Regions from separate parts of the Bacillus sp. LH1 genome, predicted to be linked through region 2. Evidence: riboswitches for the same ligand, from Rfam matches in the RefSeq annotation. Region 2 holds a riboswitch; the other holds the start of a gene.
What was found. A riboswitch is a leader RNA that binds a small molecule or an ion and turns the genes downstream of it on or off. The one in region 2 is predicted to bind S-adenosylmethionine.

Region 1 (10,560 bases), 380 kb from region 2:
TGGATTATATGCTGCTGGAGATATTTTAAAGCACGAAGGGAAACTACACTTAATTGCAGGTGCATTCCAAGATGCTGGAAATGCTGTGAATAAAGCAAAACAATTTATCCAACCAGATGCAAGTGAGTACGGAATGGTTTCTTCTCATAATGAAGTATTTAAGAAGAGAAATCGCGAACTGATTAAGCAGATGATGAAATAATAAGGAACAAGTATACCCCCACGTATTTCTCTATTCAAGTGAATGAGAGATGTACGTGGGGGTTTTCCTGTTTACTATATTTTCTATCATTATAATGACACCGGTTTCATCAGTTCATATGATATGAACATTTTATTGGTAAAGCATCCTAGAAAACAATTTAGCTATGTTTTGCTTACACAGAACATGACTAAATTACGCTGTCCCTTTAGCGCGTTTATTAGGAAATGGCATATTTAGTATAGAAGCAATATACTGTTTTCCGTGTTTTCGAGCCAATGATTCTAATATTTGACGGACGCGTTTTGTAAGATGACCTTGTTTTTGGATGGCTTCACAATATGCGTCATAGAAGGCATATTTAGCCCAAAGGAAATCATCTTGTTGGAATAAGAAATGATTTTTGTACCATTCACCAATTGTATGATAACAATTGTTTTCATGTATTGCTGTGCTTTGAGAAAGAAAACGATCAGATAAAGATACATTCAAATGAGAAATTGTGTTTTCTGTTTCAACTTGCAGTGTTTTTTCTAACATTGTAATGATGTGACGAGTAGCCATATGTTAACTCTCCTTTGTGTAAATGGGTAATACCATTCTATATTTAAAAAATTCTTACTATATAATACTATACAATATATGGAATGCATCTACCTGCTTTTTGAACTGCATTTACAAAATCTTTTTTATTTGTTTACAAAAATAAAGTAAAGTAAGATACAGTATAGATGAAAAAATAATAAAGGAATGAACGCATTGTATATAACAATAGAAGAGACTGCGGAGTATTTGAATTTACCAAAATCGTATATTGAAGAGTTAATTCAGCAAAAGAAAATTCGTGCGCTATTCGATGGAGAGCAATATTTAGTAAATAAAGAACAATTCAATACGCATTTAGAACAAATGGAGAAATATAAGCAATTAGTGGAAGAAATATTGAACGAACCAATTCCAGAAGATATGGATGTTAAAGACGAAGATTAAACTATGGGAAATCCCTTATGAAGATATGCAGAAATGTATCTTCATAAGGGGTTTTTTGTTTGAAGATATCAAAAACATAAGGAGTTCTTAGCCTTTCTTCAAATTTTGATAGGTAGTAGTCTACCATGTTAAAAGCATATTTTTTTCTAGCTAGGACAAACATAGAGAACGTAACCTGTACAGATACATATACTATCAGTGCAAAAGCTTATAAATTAATGGAAGGGGTTTTCTCGTGAGTTTATTTCATTGTGATTTTTTGAAAGACTTAATTGGATCTTTTGTGAGAGTAAACAGGGGTGGTCCAGAATCTCAAAAAGGAACAATAATATCAGTATGTCAGGACTACTTCGTATTGAAGAATGAAAAAGGTGAGCTTTATTACTATCAACTTAAACATCTAAAAAGTATTACAAAAAATGCGAAAGAATGTGGATCAAGTGATTGTGAGTGGGAAGATTGCGCCTGTGCAGAAGATTTTGAAGCACTACTTGAAAGTTTCAAATATTGCTGGGTGAAAATTAATCGCGGCGGTCCAGAGAAAGTGGAAGGCATTTTGCAAGATGTTTCTTGTGACTTCGTAACATTAATCGTAAAAGAAGAAATTATATTAATTGCAATAAAGCATATTAAAAGTGTTAACTATAATGCTTTAGCATGCGGAGAGAGCGATGAGAGCGACGATAGTAAGGAAAGTAGCGATAATTCAGGTCGTGCTCGTGCACAAAGACAATCAAGTAGAGGAAGATAATAAGAAAGGGGGATACGAAATTGGAGAATGTATTATGCTGTGACCAAATTAAATGTTTAGTTGGTGAGACTGTAAAAGTAAACCTTCGTGGACCAGAAAGTCGAGTTGGTGAGCTCGTATCGTTAGGAAAAGATTATCTAACGTTACAGTTACCTCATGGTGAATTAGTATATTATCAGTTGAAACATGTGAAGAGTCTAGTGAAGAAAGTGAAAGAAAGTAAATGTGGCGATTGCTATAGTTCATGTTTCTGCTCTGATGAGGATACTTTTTTAGATATATTAAAAGACTTGAAGTATAAGTGGGTAAAAATTAATCGTGGCGGTCCAGAGTGTGTGGAAGGTTTATTAAGTGAGGTACACCATGGCTGTATTACACTAGTAAACGGTGATGAAGTTATTTATGTAATTAAGTCTCATATTAAGAGTGTGAGTCAAGTAGTTAAATGTAAAAAGAATGAAGATGAATAATGTTTAATAAATAAGAGGGGCATTATGAGGGAAAGAGAAGAACAATTTCTTATTTCGATAGTATGAAAAGGAATTACTTACTATTAAAACAGAACTTTGCCCTGATTATTTTTTTAGAAATGGAAGACAGATAAGAAGAAATTCGTAGGAAGGAGGATATAGATGAATGAGTTAAACAAAAGTATTGGAGAAAATATATATGTTAAATTAATCGGTGAAAAAAGATTTAAAGGTGTATTAATTGATGTAGGAAATGATATCGTTGTTCTTTACAATGGACAAGACTACGTATATATATCTTTATATCATGTACAATATTATAAGTTTTTAAGATCAAATGATGAAGAAATCTCAAAACCAGATGTGGATTCTGTAATTAAGAGAGAGTCTCCTTCAATTTCTTTGAGGAAAGTATTAAGTACATCTAAAGGGATTTTTACGGAAATTTATGTAGCCGGAAATGCTCCAATACATGGTTATGTTACAAGTGTGATGAACGATTATATTGTTTTTTATAGTCCAGTTTATAAAACTGTATATATATCTTTAAAACACTTGAAATGGTTAATTCCGTATAAAGAAAATCAAGTGCCTTATGCCCTCAATAAAAATGAACTCCCCGTGAATCCGTTAAATATTACGTTAGCTCGAACGTTTGAAGAACAGCTTATTAAAATGGCTGGGAAAATTATGGTGTTTGATTTAGGTGAGGAGTCCAATAAAATTGGAAAAATGGCGAAAATTGATGAAGGTCATATTGAAATATCAAAAGCACGTGATGCGAAAATGTATGTAAATATTCAACATGTAAAATCTGTCCATTGTCCGTAAGCTAGTTGAAAGGGCTGGCTTTTTCTTTTATATGCAGAAGAAAAGGTCGAGCCTATTTGTTTTAGTTTAATTTGGAGATGAGGGGAAAATGAATTGAATATAAGCATAGTATAGTGTGATTTTTTAAAAGGTAACTTTGCACTAACTTATAAACATTGTGTACGAGCTATCTTATTATATATTCAATTTATTTTTTGAGGAGGAGCTGCTCAACTAATTTATTAAAGGGGTTTTGTTTGTGGAGCAGTTTCCGAATTCGTTATCAATTACATTGCTTGGTAGTGCTGGTGGAGCAGCAAAAGCAGTTTTAGCAATTTTAAATCAAGCGATAGCAAATGAAAAAGATCCAATTTATGAAGTATTAAAGAATGCCAAATTTCATTTGGTGGATATAAAACAAAAAGATAGGACTTATTATGATGAGTTGTTTTCGAATCTGAAAGGTCAATTATATTTATATGAAATAAACCTTCAAAATGTAGTGGAATTTAAACAACATTTAAAAGAAAAAAGAACGAGTGTTGTGATTGATGTTTCAGGGGCAGATACAATTAGAGTATTAAGCTGCTGTAATGAACTAGGAATTTGTTATATTAACTCAGCCTTGGAAAATGAGGCAGTAGATCAGGACGATAGCTTAATTGGCTTTCAGCTTACGGAAAGATATACAAGGTTTGAGAAGGAGAAAGAGAAATTTACAAATACAAAAGCGATTATAGGTTCAGGTATGAATCCAGGTGTTGTTCAATGGATGGTTGTTGAGCTTATGAAGGAACGACCAAATGAAAGGCCAAGAGCATGTTATATTGTAGAACATGACACGTCATTTTTGAATGATACAGCACTTATAAAGCCACATACACTTTATGCTTCATGGGCAGTAGAGCGATTTTTAGATGAAGCAATCTGGAGTTATCCGATGTATATGAGCCATCATCGTCCTCTTTACTTTTATGAAGATGTATATGCTTCAGAGTATAAAGTGAAGTTAGGAGAAAAAGAATTCTATGGTTGTTTAATGCCACATGAGGAAGTATTAATTTTAGGGAAAAACTTTAATATGGAAGTTGGTTTTCTTTACCGAATTAATGAGTATACAACAAATATAATTAGACAGAACTTAGATCAAGTAGAAGATTTATGGAACTGGAATCGTAAAGTGTTTAATCCAGCGGAAGAAGAGGTTGCTGGAGAGGACTTGGTCGGTGTGTTACTCGTTTATGAAAATAGTGAGACATATATGTATAATGTGATGAATAGTAGCCAAGTTTTTCGTAAATATAAAACGAATGCAACGTATTTTCAGGTAGGGTGCGGGATTTATGCGGGCTTGTCCAGTTTACTTTTAGATCAATTTGAACAAGGTGCTTATTACGTTGAGGAGTTGTTATTAAATACAGAAAGTAAGTACGGTGAGTATTTAAATTTATATATGAAGGATTTTGTAATAGGGCATAATAATTTTACGGATGGATTGTTACATGACAGGGTAAGATGGATGTAAGTTGTTACCAAAAGGAAGGAGAGATCTCCTTCCTTTCAGTATTATAAGGTTAAATATTGCCCTGAAAGCAATTTCATACTTATACTTTAAGGAGATAACAATAAAAGTTTTTTGTATCGATCAAGGGGAGTTTTTATATGAATAAATACAAGAGCTTGATTTATGAAGAAAGAAGAGCCTTAAAGGTATTTATATTATTATTTTATATTATATTCTTTTTATATGACGCTATATATTATTTTGTATATCCTGCTATGAATATTAGTGGAACAGCGGTAGGTTGGCCAGAAGGTAGTCTTGGGATAGGTGTGCCTATATTTGTAATAGCATTATTTCCTATTTCTATATATCTTCAAAAAAGAGGGTATGTATATTCTGTAAAATATTTATTTTTATTTGGGTACATGTTTATCAATCTTGTGAATAATTTAATGATTTATTTGCGAACGGATAGACCTTTTGAACATGGCAGTATGGTAGAAATGTTATTAATTTTATTTGCCCCAGTTTTCGTGAATAGAAAATACTTTTATTTAGTGTCCTTTAGTGTAATTGGAAAGTACGTATTTTTCACATTGCTATTACAAGATTTAAAAGTGATAATTCCACTTGTTTTATGTGTATTTTATTTCATTATTTCACATTCTTTATTAAAACGATTTCAATCTTATGTAAGAACAGTGGTTGAAATGATGAACAATATGAAAGAGACGGAAAATTTAGCTGTGATTGGGACTATGTCTACAACAATTGCTCATGAAATTCGAAATCCGTTAACAGCGTTAAAAGGGTTTACGCAAATGCAAAAAGAAAGAAATCCAACTGATACGATGAGCTACGACATTATGCTACAAGAAATTGAAAGAGTCAATGGATTTGTTAGTGAATTGATGTTGTTAGGAAAACCAAAGCCAACAAATTATGAAAGGTGTAATATACGAGACATCATTCTATATGTTGTGCATCTAATGGAAAGTTATGCAACGCAATATAGAGTTAAATGTCATTTACAAGTAGATGGGAATTTACCGGCTATAAACGGTGATGATAAGCAATTAAAACAAGTGTTATTAAATATCATTAAAAATGGAATAGAATCAATGCCAGAGGGTGGAGAAATTCATATCCGTGCATATCAAAAAACGCAAGGACATTTGTGTATTTCTGTTGAAGACCAAGGATTTGGTATAGAGAATGAGAAGTTAGAAAAAATTGGCAAGGCGTTTTACACAACAAAGGAGACTGGTACAGGACTTGGATTAATGATTACATATAAAATTATTAAGGAACATCAAGGGAGTATCACGATCCAAAGTAGTGTAGGAGTAGGAACGAAAGTAGAAATTTTTTTGCCGACCTTTTAATGTATTGGGAGAAAAGATTTTTCAGAAAAGTGTTCTTGTTGTGTAAATATAAACATTTTATAAAATGTTTCAAGAAGGGTTTTTTTTATAAAATACTTCGTTTATAATGGAGGAAAATATCGACATGAGATTGATTGCTCATGTAGCGGTTCAGTAGTGTTATGAAAAGATAAGAAGGGGTGCACACGCATCCTTTTTTCTATGCAGATATTATGAAAGAGGTGGTATGATGGAATTAACATTAAATTCGACTGTATGTTTACACACGATTCAATTTCGAAAAGAGCAAAAGAATTATATTGTAAAAGATACAATTACAGGAGAAAAATATGAAATGCCGCCACTTTGGATTGATGCATTGGCAATGATGCGTGACGGTTTTTTATTGGGGGAAATTGAGGAGAAATTAAAAGAAGAGTATCCATCCGAAGAAGTGAATATGTTAGCATTCACGAGGCAACTGTTAGAACTAGAACTTGTTGAAATGGTAGATGGAGAAGAGATAGCTTGCACAAAGAAGAAAGAGATAGATTGTTTAGCTTGGGTGCGTCCTCGTGTGGAACAATTCTTTCTTAATTTAAATAGAAAATATAGAAGCAAAGACCAGTAGTGGCCTTTGCTTTTTTTATAGGCTATGTTTAAAAAATAACAGCAAATGCTCTTGCGAAAGCACCGTCACTATTTTTAATTTTTAAAGGTGCTGCTGAGAAAAAGAAACGTTTTGCTTCGATAGCATCTAGATTTGTTAAGTTTTCAATTAAGTAAATATCATTCCCTAGTAATATGTGATGAATCGGTGATGTTTCTGTTGTGACTTCATCAGGAGAAATGAAATCTAAACCGATAGATTTTACTTTTAATCGCACTAGTTCTTTAGCTAATTCTTCAGAAAGATAAAATGCTTCCTTCTCATAAGCTTCTGTATTCCATTTTGTGGATAGATTAGAATGAAAAATAACAATATCACCTTCTTTTATGTCAGTATTATGCAATACTGTCTTAGGTAATTTTCGCTCTTGAATATGTGTTACATCTATAAGAACAGCTTCACCTACAAATTGATCCAGCGGTAATTGATCGATGGTCGTTGCGCCTGAAATAAAATGCGCAGGAGCATCACAATGCGTGCCAACATGAACGACAGAATGAAAATCTGTAACTTGATATCCTGATTCTTCAACACTTGTAACAGCTTCTAGTTGTATTTTAGGTGTTCCAGGAAATTGAGACATATTATTTTCAAATGTTTGTGATAAATCAATTACTTTCATTTTACATACCTCCAATATATGTTTTTCAAATAATAAAAAGCTCATCCTTCAGTATCAAGAAAGATGAGCTTTACATGCTAGTTGAGTTTTATCTTCCAAAATGCATTGCATTTTGCAGGAATTAGCACCTATTCAGTTTGTATAAACTGAGGTTGCTGGGCTTCAAAGGGCCGGTCCCTCTGCCTCTCTTGATAAAGAAGTATTCAGTTTTTAAAATCGGAATTTTCCGATAGTTAAATTGTAATTCATTTCCTTTTTGCGTGCAATACAAAATAGGTATTCACCCAAATAAAGCTGCTCGCATATTGTAGCTTATGTAAATAGAATGCTGCGAAGGAGTGAGTGCAGTGACAGGAAATGTATTAAATTATTATGCTGGTGGTAATACAGCTAGGGGATTTCACAATTTATACGAAGAGAATTTAAAAGGATTAGACAGATTATTTATCTTAAAGGGTGGCCCAGGAACGGGAAAATCTTCTTTAATAAAGGCAATAGGTCGTGAATGGATTGAAAAAGGATATGATATTGAATTTTTACATTGTTCTTCTGATAATAAATCGGTTGATGGTGTAATTATCCCAAAATTAAAAGTAGGAATTGTTGATGGGACATCGCCGCATGTTATTGAGCCAAAAATGCCAGGAGTTGTTGAAGAGTATATAAATTTAGGAATTGCTTGGGACTCAGATAAACTAAGAAAGCAGAAGTTAGAAATTGAAAGATTTGTTTCAGAAGCAAGCAAAGCTTTTCAGTCTGCTTACGCACGTTTTAAAGAGGCATTGGTTATACATGATGAGTGGGAGAAGATATATATTGATAATATAGATTTTAATAAAGCAAATGAACTAACCAATCAGCTAATCCAGAAATTATTTGCAGATAAAAGCGGGAGACAATCGCTTGTAAAACATCGTTTTTTAGGAGCTGCTACACCGAAAGGAGCAGTTGATTTTGTTCCTAATTTAACAGAAGGGTTACCACATCGTTATTTTATAAAAGGGCGCCCAGGTTCTGGAAAATCAACGATGCTCAAAAAGTTAGCTAAGGCAGCTGAAGAAAAAGGGTTTGAAGTTGAAGTATATCATTGCGGATTTGACCCGAATAGTCTTGATATGGTTATCGTAAGAGAATTAGGTTTTGCAATTTTTGATAGCACCGCACCACATGAATATTTTCCAAGTCGCGAGGGTGATGAAATTATTGATATGTATGCCCTTATTGTTACGCCAGGGACGGATGAGAAATATGCGAAGGAAATTCGTGATGTTTCCATTCAATATAAAGCAAAAATGAATGAGGCGATGTCTTTCTTAGCGAAAGCAAAATCGATTCGTGATAAATTAGAACGAATTTATATTGCTGCTATGGATTTTTCAATAGTAGATGCATATAAAGAGGAGATTCAAAAAGAGTTTGAACGAATTGCTGCTACTGTAATTGAAAAGCAACAATAGACGTTTCATTAGGCTGTCAGTAATTTCTGACAGTTTTTTTAGTATGTAGTAAAATTAATAGTGTATTGTCGAATTTCCAAGGAAATAATCAAAAAATGGAGATGTTATGAAATGAGAGAGAAAATCGAGTTGGAGTTAGAAAGAATTGAAAAAGAGAATGATGTAAAAATTTTATTTGCGGTGGAATCAGGGAGTCGTGCTTGGGGGTTTCCATCGAAAGATAGCGATTATGATGTTAGGTTCGTTTATATACATCCGGTAGAATGGTATTTATCAATTCATGACAAACGAGATGTAATTGAATATCCAATTAGTGATGATTTAGATATAAGTGGTTGGGATATTAAAAAGGCGTTGCAACTATTCGCGAAGTCGAATCCTGCTTTACTTGAGTGGATTCGATCACCAATTTTTTATTCGAAAAACTCTAATTTTCCAGAACTACTTCAACAGATGAGTGAGAAGAATTTTGATCCAAAAGCAACGATATATCATTATTTACATATGGCTTCGAAAAATTATCGTGAATTTTTGCAAGGTGAGAATGTAAAGCTGAAAAAGTACTTTTATGTATTACGTCCCATTTTAGCTTGTAAGTGGCTAGAAGAGAAAACGACTTTACCTCCTGTAGAATTTGATCGATTAATTACAGAATTATCATTAGAACGTAGCGTATTAGATGAAATTGAAAAGTTGTTAATAAAGAAAAAAGCAGGTACTGAATTAGATGTTGGATTGAAAATTAAGGTGCTAAATCAATTTTTAGAAGAACAAATTCATTACTATCAGCAATATGTAAAAGGAATTGAAAAGGGATCAGGAATCGATATTGAGAGTTTAAATACATTGTTTCGAGATATGTTGTTTGAAGCATATGAAAAAGAGCACAAGTAAGTTTGTGCTCTTTTTATTTTGTAGGAATGAAGAAAACAGATATAGCTGCGATAAGACCTGCAAAGGAGAATAAGTAAAAATTCCATGCTAAGTCATATTGCATTGTCATAATAATACCGACGAGAATTGGGCCAGCAATTGCACCAACTCGGCCAAGCCCCAGTCCCCAGCCTAAGGAGGTAGCTCGGATATGTGATGGGAAGTATTGTGTTACATATGCATTTAATATTTGAGTAATACCGACTGATCCAATACCAGCAAGGCCAATTAAAAGATAAATGATTGTAACAGATGGTTTGATTGTTAATAGTCCGATACATATGGCTGCCATAAGATAAGAGATGCTAATAACAATTTTTGCTCCTATACGATCAGCAATTGCTCCAGCGAATAGTGCGCCGATAGCTGCGGTAATATTTAGCATAAGTAGAAATGACAGACTAGACCCAAGAGGATATCCTGCCTGGCGCATCATCTGTGGTAACCAAGTGTTTAAACCATATATTAAAAACATTCCCATTATATAAGTGATCCAAAAAAGTAGCGTTGCTTTTATGTATTCTTTTGAGAATAAAGTGAAAAATCCATTTTTCTTTCGTATAGTAGATGGGTCTTGATGAGTTTTATCTTTTACATGAAATTCAATTTGAAAACGATTAAGAATTTGGTTCACTTCTTCTTGGTGATTACGTGATAATAAAAATTGAATGGACTCGGGTAAATAGCGAATAATGAAAGGGATGAGGAGTAGTGGAATCATTCCGATACCAAACATAATTCTCCATCCGAAATCTTCTAACATAAGCATGGACAAAATAGCACCTAA
Region 2 (10,560 bases):
GCCCGCCTAGCAAAGACACTATCTAATATTTTTGTTCCAATTATTCCAGCTATCGTTGCAAGCGGTTTACTTATGGGTCTACTCGGAATGTTGAAAGCGTTTAAATTAGTTCCTGGAGATCACTCACTTATCCAATTACTTGATATGTTCTCAAGTGCAGCTTTCATCATTTTACCCATTTTAATTGGAGTTAGTGCCGCTAAAGAATTTGGTGGAAACATTTTCTTAGGTGCAGTTGTTGGTGGTATATTAACTCACCCAAGCTTAACAAATCCTTGGACTCTTTCAAATGCAAAACCCACAGTTTTACATTTCCTTGGTATGGATATTGATATGATTGGCTATCAAGGTACTGTTTTACCTATTTTATTATGTGTATATGTTATGAGTACAATTGAAAAAGAACTTCGAAAACGTGTTCCGAACTCTTTAGATTTATTAGTTACACCATTCTTAACAATTATTATAACTGGCTTTTTATCACTTATTATTATCGGACCAATTGGATATAAAATCGGTGACGGCATTACGTACCTTTTAAATACAATTTATCAATTTGCAGGGCCAGTAGCTGGACTTATATTCGGTGGGTTGTATTCAACAATTGTTCTTACTGGCTTACATCATAGCTTCCACGCTATTGAAGCGGGCTTACTCGCAAATAAAGATATCGGTGTCAATTTCTTACTCCCTATTTGGTCAATGGCGAACGTTGCACAGGGCGGTGCTACTTTAGCTGTCTATTTCAAAACCAAAAACAAAAAAACGAAAGAAATTGCAATTCCAGCAGCAGCTTCAGCATTTTTAGGAATTACAGAACCAGCTATTTTTGGTGTCAATTTAAAACTTGGTAAACCATTTATTGCAGCAGCTATTGGCGGCGCAATTGGAGGCGCTTACGTTGTTTGGATGCAAGTAGCGGCTAATGCATACGGTTTAACAGGTATTCCGATGCTTACAATTGTTGCACCTCTTGGCATGATGAACATGATTCACTATATAATTGGTTTCGCTATTGCAGTTATCACTGCTTTTGTTGCCACATTCATTTTATATAAAGAAAGTAAATAATAACGGGGTGAAAACCTATGTCAAAATATAAAACAATACTGCAATCTAATAAAGACGAATTACATTCTTTATATGAAATTGCAAACCAAGATTCATGGAAACCAATTTATCATATCCACCCACCATTTGGATTAATGAATGATCCTAACGGTGTATCATACTACAATGATGAATATCACGTTTTTTATCAGTGGTATCCATTTGGTCCCATTCATGGAATGAAGCATTGGGGGCATGTGAGGTCAAAAGACCTTATTAACTGGGAGCGTATGCCTGTAGCCATCATCCCTACTGAAAGCTATGAATCACACGGTGCATATTCTGGTAGTGCTATCGTAAAAGATGGCCTTCTTCATCTACTTTATACAGGGAATATAAAAAAGCCTGATGATTCCCGTGATGCAAAACAATGTATGGCAACAATGGATTCACAATATACGATGACGAAATATAGTAATAATCCTGTTATTGATATAATTCCTGACGGATATACAAAACATGTACGTGATCCAAAAGTCTGGAAACATAATGATATGTACTATATGTTACTCGGGGCCCAACGTGAAAATAAAACAGGAACTCTATTACTATACAAATCACAAGACCTATACAATTGGCATTTCCAAGGCGAGATTACAACAAACTTAAAAGAATTCGGATTTATGTGGGAATGCCCCGATTACTTCCAATTATCAGGGAAAGATGTACTTCTCTTTTCACCGCAAGGAATTGAAAAAGACGGAGAAAACTTTCACAATGTATACAATGTCGTTTATGCTATAGGCCATTTCGATATTAAAAATTTATATTTCCATGTTGATTCCTATTACGAAGCTGATAAAGGGTTCGATTTTTATGCCCCTCAAACTTTAGAAGACTCTACTAGTCGTCGCCTATTGTTTGCTTGGGCAGGATCAAGTGAAATCACATATCCTTCTGATGATTATATGTGGGCTCATTGCCTAACACTTCCACGTGAATTAACATTAGAAGATAACATCTTAAAACAAAAACCAGTTTCAGAATTAACAAAACTACGAACAACAAAAAAAGACATTTCAGGAGATATAACAGCCGGATTAAATGTATTATCAACGCTTGATGATGAAGACTCCTATGAATTAATTGTTACACTTAAAACAGAAGATGCAAAACGGTTTGGTCTTTCTCTCTTCCACAATGAGGAGGAATGTTTCCCCATTACATTTAATCGGGAACAAGGTACTATTTCTATAGACAGGGGCAACTTCTACCATCAATTTGGCGGAGAATATGGATTTGAACGCTGTAAAAAAATCGATATTCAAGATACGATAGAACTACAAATATTTGTAGATAAAAGCATCGTGGAAATTTTCTTATACGATGGTTCAACAGTCTTTACGTCCCGAGTTTTTCCTCGAAAAGACATGAAACATCATATCGCAATCTTTTCAGATGCAAAACTAAACTTTACCATCACACAATATAAGCTGAAAAGAGGGATTGTATGAGAAATGTCTTTTGTATAGGTGAACTATTAATTGATTTTGTGTGCCGAAATACTAATGTTTCTTTAGTAAACGGTTCAGATTTCGAAAAAAAAGCTGGTGGAGCACCCGCTAACGTTGCTGCTGCGATTACAAAATTAGGTGGACACGCTACATTTATGGGGCAAGTAGGAAACGACCCATTTGGTGAGTTTCTTGAACAAACTTTACAGCGTGCGCAAGTCGATACATCCATGCTCATAAAAGATAAACAAACAACACTTGCATTCGTATCCATCGATCAAGATGGCGAACGTGATTTTACTTTTATGCGTGGTGCAGATGGTGAATATCAATTCAATAGCATTGATTTATCAAAAATACAAACGAATGATTTAATACATTTCGGTTCAGCGACAGCTTTACTATCAAGCCCATTAAAAGAAACGTATTTTCAGTTGTTACAATATGCGAAAGATAAAGGCCATTTCATTTCTTTTGATCCAAATTATCGAAGTGCACTCATTACAAATACAGAACAATTCTCTCAAGATTGTCTAACCTTTATAAAACATGCACACTTCGTAAAAGTAAGTCAAGAGGAAGCTACTATGCTCTCTAAAGAGAGTGATTTACAACAAGCTGCACTCAAATTATTAAATTATGGCGCAAAAGTAGTAGCTATTACACTTGGAAAAGACGGTACCCTTCTTGCGACAAATGAAGGTCAAACTATTGTCTCTTCTATTTCCATTCAACAAGTCGATACAACTGGTGCTGGTGACGCTTTCGTTGGAGCAATGTTATATCAGATTGCCCAAAGTGAACATACACTTTCGTATCATTTCAAAGACTTAACAGCATTTATCTCCTTTGCAAATAAAGTAGGCGCTATCACATGTACAAATTACGGTGCAATTGCCTCTCTTCCATCATTAACAGATATAAAAGCATACGATTAATCGTATGCTTTTTTTACATTCCTCTCCAAAAATCATGCATAATAAAAAAGTACAAAATAACGAGAACGGCCGTCCCGCATAGGGTAATGCGCCGATATATACTCTTCTCTCCTTCCCTCGCTTTCACAAACGCCCAAATAAATCCGAAGAATAATATTAAATCAACATATGGAACATAAAAAGAAAAGACGAGAAACGCATATAAATACACGATAAATAAACAGGTCGTTACTAAGAAAACTTTAAACGCAAATTCACTTTTCATAATATAACCGCCCCCTATCTGTACTGTATTATATTCAGCAAAATACAATAGTTGCAGTTAAACTCCAAGTATAAATAAGCTACCGTCTATAATACGGTAGCCATTACGGAACATTGTATTTCCGTTTATATATATTACTTAAAATCGAAGAAGGAATTTGCTCGTAACGAACTTTCTCTCCTGTTTCATCTATAATATACGAATTGTTTCCTATATAATATATTCCATCTTTTCGTTTTGAGTACACTGGATATCTTTCATTTGGCAATACCGTTTTCACTTTCGTTAACTGTCCATTTGGTTCTTGCCAATATATATCCGCACGGTCTACTAGCGTAAGTACTCCAATTTGTTCTTCTTCTATTTTTCGACCATTCCAGCTCACAACGCGATAACCAAGCTTATTCGCTTCATATTCGGGGCTCGTATGAAAACGAGAAATGATTACTTTTGTTTGTAATTGTACTCGGTCATATAACCATTGTATATCCCTGTCATGCATACGAATACAGCCATTTGATTCCCTACTTCCAATCGTCCATTCCCGGTTCGTCCCGTGAATTGCATATTCATTCTTATCTAGTCCAAGCCACCTCGTACCAAGAGGGTTATTCGGTGCACCCCCAGGTATTTTTTTTCGATGGTATTCTTTATTTTTAAATTTAGTTATAATACAAAAATTACCTTCAGGCGTAGGTGTACGATCTCTTCCAGTCGTTACTGGAAATGTTTTTGTGTAATTTCCATTTTCAAAAAAAGACAACTGGTTCGTCGTAAGATTTACTAATATTAAATGATCTGTATTAGCAAAAGCACTAACCGGTAGGATGAAAAATAATAGTATGATGAAACATAACTTTTTCAGCTATATCCCCCCTAGCGCTCCCTATAATAAGTGGAATTAACATTACTTTGCTCTTATAAATGAAAACTATCCATTTACAATAACGCCCCCATTTACATGTATCATTTGCCCAGTAACATAGGATGAATCACCAGATGCTAAATATACGTATGCCGGCGCTAACTCATATGGTTGACCAGGCCGTTGCATCGGAACATTGCTCCCAAACTGAGAGACTTTCTTCTCATCAAAGCTCGATGGAATAAGCGGTGTCCAAATCGGGCCTGGTGCAACACCATTTACCCGAATCCCTTTTTGCACTAACGATTGAGAAAGTGATCTTGTAAAAGCTACGATTGCTCCTTTCGTTGCGGAATAATCAATTAACGTTTCATTTCCTTCATATGCAACGATAGATGCCGTATTTATAATGACATCCCCTTTCTTCAAATGAGAAAGGGCTGCTTTCGTAACGTGAAAATAAGAAAAAATATTAATACGAAATGTTTTTTCTAGCTGTTCTGCTGTAATATACTCTAGCCCTTGCTGCGGATATTGCTGTGCAACGTTATTCACTAAAATATTTAAACTACCTAACTGCCGGGCGGTTTCTTCCACAATATCTTTACAATGCTGTTCATTACTCAAATCCCCCGGCAACAATACACACTTTACACCTTCTTTTTCAACACGTTGTTTCGTCTCATTTGCATCTTCTTCCTCATCTAAATAAGCAATCGCAACATTTGCTCCCTCTTTTGCAAAAGCGATGGAAACTGCTCGTCCAATTCCGCTATCTCCTCCCGTAATTAACACATTCTTCCCTTTTAACTTTTCACTTCCTTTATAGTTTGCATCTTCAAACTGCGGAAGGGGGCTCATTAATGATTCAATACCTGGCTGCTTATTTTGATGTTGCGCAGGCATTGTTATAAAGTTTTTTTGCTGTGGCATAGCTGCTTTCAACTCCTTTTCCTTAGCATGTGCACAATAAAAAGCTGAAATTCACACATCGTTTTACGATTAATATTCGAATTTAAGACACAAAATATGAATTGTTATAAACTTTTTATGCAAAACTATTGCAAAATAGATAAAAAACGAATATTATATATAACTGTTGTGAAAATTATTCGTAAACAGAAAGGATGTTTATATGTTTAACCTTTCAAAACATAAAACTTCTATTAAAACTGAAATTATGGCAGGTATTATTACCTTCTTAACAATGGCATATATCATTGTCGTAAACCCTGTTATCCTTGGAGATGCAGGTGTTCCATTTGAACAAGCATTTACAGCAACAATTATCGCTGCTGTTGTCGGAACATTATTTATGGCAATCTTTACAAACTTACCAATCGCAATCGCGCCAGGTATGGGATTAAATGCTTACTTCTCTTACTCTGTTGTAAAAGCGCATGAAGGCATGACTTTCGCAATTGCATTCTCTGCTGTATTCGTAGCAGGTATGATTTTAATTTTGCTATCATTTACATCTTTCCGTACAAAATTAATGGAAGCAATTCCTGAAAACTTAAAACATGCAATTACTGCTGGTATCGGGCTATTTATCGCCTTTATCGGTTTACGTTTAACAGGTATCGTTACAAAAAATGATGCAAACTTAGTTGGACTTGGTGATCTTCACTCTGCTCCAGTACTACTAGCATTAGCTGGACTTGGAATTACAATTGTCCTTATGTCTTTAAATGTAAATGGCGCACTATTTATCGGGATGCTATTAACTGGTATTATCGCTTTCTTCACGGGACAATTATCATTCTCAAACGGTGTTACATCAATGCCTGGTTTACCAGAAGGAATTATCGTTTCAAATCCAATTACTGCTGTATCTGACGTAATTAACTACGGATTATACGGCGTTGTATTCTCATTCTTCCTTGTTACACTATTCGATACAACAGGTACATTACTTGGCGTTGCACAACAAGGTGGATTTATGAAAGACGGAAAGCTTCCAAAAGCAGGACGAGCTCTTCTATCTGACTCATTCTCAGCAACTATTGGTTCTATGTTCGGAACGACACCATCAACAGCTTACATTGAATCATCTGCTGGTGTTGCAGCTGGTGGTCGTACTGGTTTAACAACTGTTACAGTAGCGGTTCTATTCGCACTAGCAGCATTCTTCGGCCCATTAGTAAGTGCTGTTTCTGGTGTATCAGCTATTACTGCACCCTCATTAATTATCGTTGGTAGTCTTATGATGGGTTCAGTTCGCCACATCGATTGGGACGCATTTGATGAAGCATTCCCAGCATTCTTAGTAATCTTAAGCATGCCACTTACATCAAGTATCGCAACAGGTATCGCACTTGGATTTATTTCATACCCACTTATGAAAGTGGCAAAAGGTAAATTCCGTGCTGTTCACCCACTTGTATATGTATTTGGAATTTTGTTTGCTTATCAATTGATATTCTTACCACATTAAAATCCCTCTTCCTGAGGGATTTTTTTATAAATACTGTTTGACAATACCATTCGTTTGTGGAATAATTCAAAATAGTTAAATATCGGATGTCTTATCAAGAGCAGGTGGAGGGATGAGCCCTACGAAGCCCGGCAACCGACCCATTTATGGGCACGGTGCTAATTCTTACAACACATTGTGTTGAAAGATAAGAGTAATATGATAAGGCGTCTTTTCTATATGAAAAGGCGTTTTTTATTTTCACTCCCTCCTCTCTCTTTTTAGTTTAGGAGGGATTTTTTTATGAAAAAATTATGTTCCATCGTACTTATTTTTCTCTTATTTACATTAGCAGCTTGTACAAATGAACAAGATACTATCTCTTCACAAAAGCAACAAACTGTGAGAAAGGCGACTACAACGGTAGAAAATCAATTACAAACAGAAATTCCAAGCCAAATGAAGAAGCCATTAAAAATCGCATTAATTATGCAAATGTCCATCGGAACTTTTTCCTCTCAATATATTGAGGGTGTCAAAAAACAAGTTGAGCTATTTGGCGGCAGTGTACAAGTCTACAATTCTGATAACGATTTAGCAAAAATGGCTGCAAATTTAGATACTGCTATTAACTCAAAAGTGGATGGTATTTTAATTGATCATGGCCGTTCTGAAGCACTAAAACCTGGAGTAGAAAAAGCGTTACAAGCGAACATTCCCGTAGTTGCGTTCGATAACGATCTACGCTTGCCAGGTGTGACAATTATTGATCAAGATGACTATAGTCTTGCATGGAAATCATTAAAAACGTTAGCGGAAGATTTGAATGGACAAGGAAATATCGCAGTTGTATGGGTCGGCGGATTTGCTCCAATGGAACGTCGCAATGTTATCATTGATGCTTTTTATAAACGGTATCCAAATATAAAAGAAGTCGCAAGATTCGGTACTGCTAGTAATAACACGCCACTCGATACACAAACACAAGTAGAAGCTTTACTAAAGAAATATCCGAAAAAAGGCGATTTACAAGCTATTTTCGCTTCGTGGGATGAGTTTGCTAAAGGGACTGTTAAAGCACTTGAACAAGCTGGTCGTACAGATATAAAAGTATATGGCATTGACTTAAGTAATGAGGATTTACAACTCATGCAAAAAGAAAACTCACCTTGGACTGCTACAGCTGCAACTGATCCAGCTGAAGTAGGTAAGGTTCAAGTACGATTTTTATACAAAAAAATTGCTGGTGAACAAACGCCAGATATTTATTCACTAGAACCTTATTTAGTAAAGAAAAGTAGTTTACCAAAAGAAAATATAACAATGGATCAGTTATCAAAATATATAAACGGTTGGGGAGACTCAAAAGATGCATATTCCCCTTGGATGAAAAAATTAGAGAAGGAGAAAAAATGATGACGTTCTCTCTTCAAAACATTACACATTCTTATCATGTCGCTACACCTGTTCTAGAAGATGTTTCTATTCATATTCAAAAAGGAAAAGTACACGCTTTACTAGGCATGAACGGTGCAGGAAAAAGTACTTTACTAAAAATAGCAACTGGTGAAATTCAACCAGTTGTTGGCGATATAAAAATTGATACTCAGTCTGTTTCCTTTACTTCACCGCGCGATGCAAAAAAACATGGCATTTCTTTCGTAACACAAGAAGTAGATCACGGACTTATTCCCGGATTATCTGTATTAGAAAATGTACTAATCGATCATTTAGCAATGCAAAATAAAGTACTATTTTCAAAGTCCAAATTAGTCGCACTTGCTAAACAACATTTGCAAACTGTACAGGTAAATTTAAATGTTTCGGAAGATGTTTCAAACTGTTCATTACATGAAAAACAATTACTTCTTATCGCAAGAGCTTTATCTAACAATACAAATTACCTTTTATTAGATGAACCTACTTCTTCTCTTGGACCAAAAGAAGTTGAAACCTTTGGGAAACTATTAAAAGATTTAACATCAAAAGGAATTGGCATCCTTTTAGTTTCTCATCGTTTATCAGAGATTCGAAATTTCGCGGATGATGTAACTGTATTACATAACGGTCAAGTTGCCCTTTCTGAAACCATTACAACGATTACAGATCAACAAATTGTGGAAGCGATGACTGGAAAACAACTTACACTTCCTATTAATACCGCACCAAAAACCGGGAGCGAGGAACTATTTAAAGTACAAGAGCTTCTATTACACGAAGGTCATTCTCCCCTTTCTCTTACAATACGAAAAGGAGAAACTGTTGTGATATACGGATTAATTGGAAGTGGAAAAACAACACTTGCTGAAACGTTATTTGGTGCTCTTCATACTTATCACGCAGAAATAGACGGTCAAAAACTAACGATTAAAACACCACGAGATGCGATTAAAGCGAAAATCGCACTTGTACCAGAAGAAAGAAGAAAACAAGGCGTATTTCTTTCGGAAGATATTATAAGTCACACAAATTTACATCAATCAGGTTGGAAACGAAAACAAACCGAATTAAATGATGCTACTACAGCAATTTCTTCTTTCGGTATTTCACCAAATGACCCAAAGGCACTTATTCATTCACTTAGCGGTGGAAACCAACAAAAAGTCTCAATTGCAAAGTGGAGTGGATTCAAACCTAATCTATTTCTTTTAGACGAGCCAACTAAAGGTGTAGACATCGCTGCGAAACAAGACATTTTTCAATTCATTCGCAACATTACAGAAAACGGAAGTTCCGTAATTTATTTCACAGGAGAACAAGATGAAGCGTTGCATATCGCTGATCGCATTCTTATACTGGCAAACGGAGAATTTGTAGGTGAATACTTACCAAACGAACTATCTCCTGAACAGCTTTTACATTTATCTGAAGGGAGCTATTCCATTGAATCTCGTTCATAAAACGAAAACTAAGAAACTATATTTACCTACTCATCTTTTTTATCAATTTAGTACAATTGCTATTATTATAGGTGTTACAATTTTTTTCTCTATCGTCAATGATTCTTTTTTAACATATAACAATATTAGTGATATTTTACGTTCTATTTCCATCGTAACGTTACTTGCAATCGGCGTTACCTTTACATTGATTGTAGATGGGTTTGATTTATCAGTCGGCTCCACCGCTAGTTTAGCAACAATTGCAGCTGCTTCTTGTCTCGTTTTATATCGACAAGAACTATTAGTCACACTCCTTGTTCCTATTCTTTGCGGGTTATTAGTTGGATTATTAAATGCACTACTCGTTATCCGAATTAAACTACCCGATTTACTAGCTACATTAAGTATCATGTATATCGTCAATGGACTACACTTAACATTTTCAAAAGGATCTTCAATTTATGAAGGAATGTCCGGTGCAACAGGACATTTTATTCCATCTTTTTTATTTATCGGTCAAGGTTCCGTCTTAGGAATTCCAGTCCCTGTCATTATCATGCTTACTGTCGTTTTAATTGCACATCTATTTTTAGAAAAAACAACGTACGGTCGTTTCTTTTATATGACTGG

Region 1: it holds a riboswitch for S-adenosylmethionine, as region 2 does, so the genes downstream of both, ACX9TM_RS02125 (cyclase family protein) here and ACX9TM_RS04020 (sugar ABC transporter substrate-binding protein) in region 2, are expected to answer to the same signal.

The regions. Positions count from the first base shown of each region.
Region 1 covers NZ_CM175007.1:393,228-403,787, forward strand. Annotated here, with positions in the region: gene ACX9TM_RS02080 (NAD(P)/FAD-dependent oxidoreductase) at 1-202, shown strand, start outside; gene ACX9TM_RS02085 (hypothetical protein) at 398-766, opposite strand; gene ACX9TM_RS02090 (helix-turn-helix domain-containing protein) at 953-1,192, shown strand; gene ACX9TM_RS02095 (spore coat protein B) at 1,428-1,943, shown strand; gene ACX9TM_RS02100 (spore coat protein B) at 1,964-2,413, shown strand; gene ACX9TM_RS02105 (LSm family protein) at 2,576-3,244, shown strand; gene ACX9TM_RS02110 (hypothetical protein) at 3,483-4,748, shown strand; gene ACX9TM_RS02115 (ATP-binding protein) at 4,886-6,112, shown strand; gene ACX9TM_RS02120 (hypothetical protein) at 6,342-6,722, shown strand; gene ACX9TM_RS02125 (cyclase family protein) at 6,751-7,383, opposite strand; SAM riboswitch class I at 7,469-7,581, opposite strand; gene ACX9TM_RS02130 (PRK06851 family protein) at 7,731-8,840, shown strand; gene ACX9TM_RS02135 (nucleotidyltransferase domain-containing protein) at 8,952-9,734, shown strand; gene ACX9TM_RS02140 (MFS transporter) at 9,748-10,560, opposite strand, start outside.
Region 2 covers NZ_CM175007.1:777,917-788,476, reverse strand. Annotated here, with positions in the region: gene ACX9TM_RS04055 (sucrose-specific PTS transporter subunit IIBC) at 1-1,071, shown strand, start outside; gene scrB (beta-fructofuranosidase) at 1,089-2,564, shown strand; gene ACX9TM_RS04045 (carbohydrate kinase family protein) at 2,561-3,502, shown strand; gene ACX9TM_RS04040 (hypothetical protein) at 3,516-3,767, opposite strand; gene ACX9TM_RS04035 (L,D-transpeptidase) at 3,871-4,632, opposite strand; gene ACX9TM_RS04030 (SDR family oxidoreductase) at 4,699-5,565, opposite strand; gene ACX9TM_RS04025 (NCS2 family permease) at 5,768-7,069, shown strand; SAM riboswitch class I at 7,158-7,263, shown strand; gene ACX9TM_RS04020 (sugar ABC transporter substrate-binding protein) at 7,352-8,464, shown strand; gene ACX9TM_RS04015 (sugar ABC transporter ATP-binding protein) at 8,461-9,948, shown strand; gene ACX9TM_RS04010 (ABC transporter permease) at 9,932-10,560, shown strand, end outside.